DNA from 2 places in the Vibrio sp. SCSIO 43136 genome. Region 1 is predicted to be linked to the other one. Evidence: predicted binding sites of a transcription regulator. Region 1 holds the regulator's gene; the other holds the start of a gene.

Region 1 (3,162 bases):
CTTTTGTGACCTGTTTCTTACCTCAGATAAAGGCGGTGCACTGCCTTACGCCTCAATCTATGTCGGGAAATCTGGTCTGCTCAATGACGTTCCTGCACAAGAAATGGCGGCATTGATGAATGAAAAAGGCATTGGTATGCAGGAGGGCTTCAACGAGCCTGCAGACCACTTAGCCGTCGAACTCGACTTTTTGGGCAATCTCATCATTCAATCTAACCAAATCGAAGACGAAGACGCATTCGAACAAGCGCTCGCCGAGCAAAAAGAGTTTATTAATAACAAGTTACTTAACTGGCTGCCTAAGTTTGTAAAAGCATGCAAAGACAACGACGAGTATGGATTTTACGCCGCAGTTTCTACGCTATTAATTGACTTTTTGGCGTTAGATAGCCAATACCTATCGGGTGAGTAGCGTCTTGTTCGGTGTATCAAATCTAGAAAAAATTATAATATTGTGTGAGCTGTAAATAAGTAATCAGCATATTAGTGATTGTCAGCCCCCAAATATGGGGCTAAAATTGTGAACGCAAACGATAAAAAAATGATTTCTAGATGAAAACAACGTAAACCGCTGTTCATAGGCGGTTTTTGTGTTTTTGGTACATGTGATTCTAGCGATGAGCCATAGCTAACCATTCGGTGCGTTTTTGGCGTAAACCCATGACAAACCATCGCTCATTCGCTAACTCAGGATAACCTTATGGCCACTATTAAAGATGTTGCGCGTCTTGCTGGAGTTTCTACCACGACGGTTTCGCACGTAATTAATAAAACTCGCTTTGTTGCTGAAGCTACTCAAGAGAAAGTAAACAAAGCGGTTAAAGAACTTAACTATGCCCCAAGTGCGGTTGCTCGTAGTTTGAAATGTAACTCGACTCGTACCATTGGCATGCTGGTAACCCAATCCACTAACCCATTTTTCAGTGAAGTTGTCGACGGTGTAGAAAGCTATTGTTACCGTCAAGGCTACACTTTGATCCTATGTAATACTGGTGGTATCTACGAAAAGCAGCGTGACTATATTCGCATGCTAGCGGAGAAACGCGTCGATGGCATCTTGGTGATGTGTTCAGATTTGACAGAAGAGTTGCATCAAATGCTCGATTCGCACGCCGACATCCCTAAAGTGGTGATGGACTGGGGCCCAGAAAGCTCTGGTGCAGATAAGATCATTGATAACTCTGAAGAAGGGGGTTATCTAGCGACGCAATACCTGATCGAAAATGGCCACACCAACATCATGTGCCTATCAGGCCACTTAGAAAAAGCGGCTTGTAAAGAGCGCATCGCAGGCTTTCGTCGTGCGATGGACAAAGCGGGCCTGCCAAGCGATGACAGCAAGATCATTGAAGGTAACTTCGAGTGTGACACCGCGGTGCTGGCTGCCGATAAGATTATTGCTATGGGTGAAGAGCGCCCAACAGCGGTATTCTGTTTTAACGACACAATGGCATTGGGCTTGATGAGCCGCCTCCAAGAGAAAGGCATTAAAGTGCCTGAAGACGTGTCTGTGATCGGTTACGACAACATCGACCTTTCTGGTTACTTCTCGCCACCTTTGACTACGGTTCACCAACCAAAACGTCGTGTTGGTAAGACGGCATTTGAACTGCTACTTCAGCGAATCAAAGACAAAGAGCACGAGCGTCGAGTTTTCGAAATGCAACCAGAACTCGTAGAACGAAAATCAGTTCAGAAATTGAACTAAGATCTCGAAAACCTAAGTGAAACAAAGCACGCATCAAGCGTGCTTTTATTTGAATCAAGATCACATTAAGGAGAGCTAATTGTGATGTTTATTCCGCCTTTTCACTATGATTTGACTAAGTCAGGTGCAATTTAACTGACTTCGTTACATTGGATATATCGTGTCACGCACAGGGCAAACCATTTGAAAAAATGGGACGCAAAGCTTCCGGCCTAACTCAAACGGATTTGTTTGAAATGGTAGCGGGGTTGCCGATGGCAAATATGCAAACCTTCCTACAAGTGTTTGAATGAACACTCTTAGATGTGCATCGATTTGCTAATTTCTCGGACCTGAAATTTAGTGGCTTAACTTCTAAACCGAGACTCACAGCATGGATAAACCAGTTTTAAAAGACTCGCTGAGATTATTCGAAGCGTTAGGGACAATAAAGTCTCGCTCAATGTTTGGCGGATTTGGCGTGTTTGCCGATGAAGTCATGTTCGCACTTGTGGTAGGTGAAACCCTCTACATTCGAGCAGACAGCGTCAAAGCACAATACTATCGTGAACAAGGCCTTGAGCCCTACGTATACAAAAAGCGCGGCTTTCCTGTCGTGACCAAATATTTTGCCGTGCCTCAAGAGCAGTGGCAGAATCCGAGCGATATATTCGCAGAAGCAACACACGCACTCTCCATTGCTCGTCAAGAAAAGCAGCAACAAGCTCAAGCTAAACCGACACGCCTTAAAGATTTACCCAATTTACGGTTGGCTTCTGAACGCATGCTGAAAAAAGCGGGCATCAACAGTGTTGAAGAGTTGCATCGCCAAGGCGCAGCGAAAGCTTACTTAGCCATTCGCGCCAGTCAATCGACCGCACCAGGACACGAATTACTGTGGGCACTCGAAGGGGCGATTAAAGGAAGCCATTGGTCGGTAGTTCCTCAAGCACGCCGTGATGAGCTACTACAACAAATCAACTAACTGTTTCCTTCAAGGGCTAACGGTCAACTGTTAGCCCTTTTGCTATCTGTCTGAATTTATTATAGCTACTCGTTCTATTTAGCTTGAAAGAAAAAATCCTATTTCCCTGTCATACTGTTTAATAGAATTTGAAAGGGAAGCTCATCATGAAACTCGCCATCAACAAAAAACTGATCTTAGGTGTGGTGTTACTTGGCACCATAATTTTCCTTGGTATCAAGTTTGGCCCATTACTGACACTAGACAACGCCAAAGCACAACAAGCGCAATTAAGTGCCTTTATCCAAGAAAACTTCTTGATCGCTGCTGGCAGCTATTTCTTTGCTTATGTGGCTATCACTGCCCTTTCAATTCCCGGCGCAGCTGTGGTGACTTTGCTCGCAGGAGCGCTGTTTGGTTTTGGAACTGGCTTACTGCTGGTTTCCTTTGCCAGCACACTAGGGGCAACATTGGCCTTTTTAAGTAGTCGTTACTTGCTAAAAGATTGGGT
Region 2 (3,162 bases), 500 kb from region 1:
TTCGTCGTTTGGTACGTCACGTAGTTGGAACAGACCACCACGCTCGCCATCATCACAAAGCTCTGGAAGTGCGTTAGAGATACCGCCTGCGCCCACATCGTGGATGAATGCGATTGGGTTCTCTTCGCCAAGCTGCCAACAACGGTCGATAACTTCCTGACAACGACGCTCCATCTCTGGGTTTTCACGTTGTACAGAAGCAAAATCTAGGTCTTCCGCCGATTGACCAGAAGCCATAGAAGAAGCTGCACCACCGCCAAGGCCGATGTTCATCGCAGGACCACCAAGTACGATAAGCTTCGCACCTACTGGGATCTCTTTCTTCTGAACGTGCTCGTCTCGGATGTTACCCATACCACCAGCAATCATGATTGGCTTGTGGTAACCACGGATCTCTTCACCTGCGTGAGAAGTTACTTTTTCTTCGTAAGTACGGAAGTAACCTAGTAGGTTTGGACGACCAAATTCGTTGTTGAACGCCGCGCCACCTAGAGGACCTTCAGTCATGATGTCTAGTGCGTTTACGATACGACCTGGCTTACCGAAGTCAGTTTCCCAAGGCTGCTCAAAACCAGGAATACGTAGGTTAGAAGTGGTGAAACCAACCAGACCCGCTTTTGGCTTACCACCGATACCGGTTGCGCCTTCATCACGGATTTCGCCGCCTGAACCCGTTGAAGCACCCGGCCATGGTGAGATAGCTGTTGGGTGGTTGTGCGTTTCAACCTTCATTAGGATGTGCGCATCTTCGTGGTTGTAACCGTACTCACGAGTTTCTGGGTTCGGGAAGAAGCGACCTACTTTAGAGCCTTCCATTACCGCTGCGTTATCTTTGTATGCAGATAGCACGTGGTCAGGCGTTTGCTCCATCGTGTTTTTGATCATCTTAAACAGAGACTTCTCTTGGTCTACGCCATCGATAGTCCAGTCTGCGTTGAAGATCTTGTGACGACAGTGCTCAGAGTTCGCCTGTGCAAACATCATAAGCTCGATGTCGTTCGGGTTACGGCCAAGCTTGGTGAAGTTTTCAACTAGGTAGTCGATCTCATCTTCTGCTAACGCAAGACCTAGAGAAACGTTCGCTTCTTCTAGTGCTTTACGGCCGCCCGCTAGGATGTCTACTTGAGCCACTGGTGCAGGCTCAGCAGTAGTAAATAGCGCCTGAGCTGCTTCTAGCTCAGTGAACACTACTTCCATCATGCGGTCGTGGATTAGAGCTTTAACCGCTTCAACTTGATCAGCAGTTAGCTCAGAAGATGTTTCAACGTAGTACGCTGTACCACGCTCAAGACGTTTAACTTTCTCAAGACCACAGTTGTTCGCAATGTCAGTTGACTTAGAAGACCATGGAGAGATTGTACCCGGACGAGGAGTCGTCAGAAGAAGAAGACCTTGAGGCTCATGCTCTTCGATCGTTGGGCCGTACGTTAGCAACTTTTCTAGCTTGTCTAACTCTGGCGCATCTAGATCAGCGCTTAGGTCAGCAAAGTGCATAAACTCAGCGTAAATACCTGTTACAGGCAGGTCTTGCTCACGGCAAAGTTCAAGTAGCTTGTTAACGCGAAACTCAGAAAGAGCTGGGGAACCACGCAAAATTCTCATGTGCTTAGGTCTCTTATGCAGTTGTTTAAGGTGATATTGGTTTAAATTCAATTACTTAACTTGAATTTATCAAACTTAAGCCAATTTCCCCTCCTCAATGCGGGCGTATTATAGAGGAAAACATTTTGTGACGTAACCACCAAAGCAACCGATTGCGTTGTTTTTTTTCGTTTTCGGTTTTTTTGAGCCATTTTCACTGTTTTTTATCAGTTTACTTTGCCGCTCTACTAGGCTTTGGTATAAAGGCTCAAACGTTTTAAGAGAGTGTTGGATTTTGAAATATACCGTTGCGAGAAGCACTTGGGGTAAAGCCTTAGTGATCGTTGCCAGTATGATCGGGATGGCAGGCTGCCAGATTGAATCAGACCCTAAAAATGAGCTGGATAAAGTAATAGAGCGAGGCACTCTACGCGTCGGTACACTCAACAACCAACTTTCCTACTATATTGGTCCTGATGGTCCCACTGGCCTTGATTTCGAACTCGCCAAAAAATTTGCCAATGAGTTAGACGTTAAACTCGAAATGAAACCAGCCTATCGTATTGCCGAGCTATTCCCCGCCCTTGAGCGAGGAGAAATCGACATGATCGCCGCAGGTTTGAGCCAGACGCCTGATCGCTTAAAAAGCTTCCGTGCAGGGCCGAGTTATTACTATGTCAGCCAACAGGTGGTGTACAAGAAAGGCAGCTGGCGACCGCGTAATATCGAGCAGCTAATCGAAAAGCAGATGCCAATTGAAGTGGTAGACGGTTCGCATTTCGAGCGCACCATGAACCTGATGGCAAAGCAACACCCGGAGCTTCTGTTTACCGTCGATGACAACGCTGACGTCAATGAACTGCTTCAGCAAGTAAACCAAGGACAAATCCCATTCACTTTGGCCGATTCGGTTGAGCTCTCCCTTGCCCAACGGATTTATCCATCACTTGCAGTGGCATTTGAAGTGACGGAAGACCAGCCAACCTCTTGGTTCATGCGTCGCTCAGACGATGAAAGCCTCTATGCCTTGCTGATTGAGTATTTTGGCGGGCTAAAGCAATCTGGTGAACTGGCCAAATTGGAAGAAAAGTACTTTGGCCACATCGAGAGTTTTGACTTTGTCGATACCCGTGCCTTTATCCGCGCTCTTGAGTCGAAGCTGCCGAAGTGGGAAGCACTATTCAAGCAACATGCTGAAGAGTTTGACTGGCGCTTGATCGCTGCACTCGCTTACCAAGAGTCGCACTGGAATCCAGTAGCAAAATCTCCCACTGGGGTGCGTGGCATGATGATGCTAACCTTGCCGACTGCCAAGAGCGTTGGAGTGACCGACCGACTCAACCCAGAGCAATCAGTGCGTGGTGGCGTTGAATACTTGCGTCGCATCGTAAAGCGTATTCCTGACTCAATCGCTGATCACGAAAAAATCTGGTTTGCCCTAGCCTCTTACAACGTTGGTTATGGTCACATGATGGATGCAAGGCGCTTAACCAAACGCCAAGGTGGTGACCCTGATTCTTGGGCCGATGTAAAAGATCGCTTACCACTGTTGAAAAAGAAAAAGTACTACAGCACCACTCG

Evidence for each region. The regulator PurR, encoded in region 1, represses purine synthesis genes. The targets are predictions, from matches to a motif close to TNANGNAAACGTTTNCNTNA.
Region 2: purL (phosphoribosylformylglycinamidine synthase) is a predicted target of PurR. The motif match lies at 1,743-1,762, and genes of this name have one in related genera.

Annotation. Positions count from the first base shown of each region.
Region 1 is NZ_CP071848.1:1,160,769-1,163,930, reverse strand. It holds gene torD (molecular chaperone TorD) at 1-412, shown strand, start outside; gene purR (HTH-type transcriptional repressor PurR) at 701-1,708, shown strand; cyclic di-GMP riboswitch class I at 1,872-1,964, shown strand; gene J4N39_RS05465 (TfoX/Sxy family DNA transformation protein) at 2,082-2,672, shown strand; gene J4N39_RS05460 (TVP38/TMEM64 family protein) at 2,831-3,162, shown strand, end outside.
Region 2 is NZ_CP071848.1:659,712-662,873, reverse strand. It holds gene purL (phosphoribosylformylglycinamidine synthase) at 1-1,602, opposite strand, end outside; gene mltF (membrane-bound lytic murein transglycosylase MltF) at 1,934-3,162, shown strand, end outside.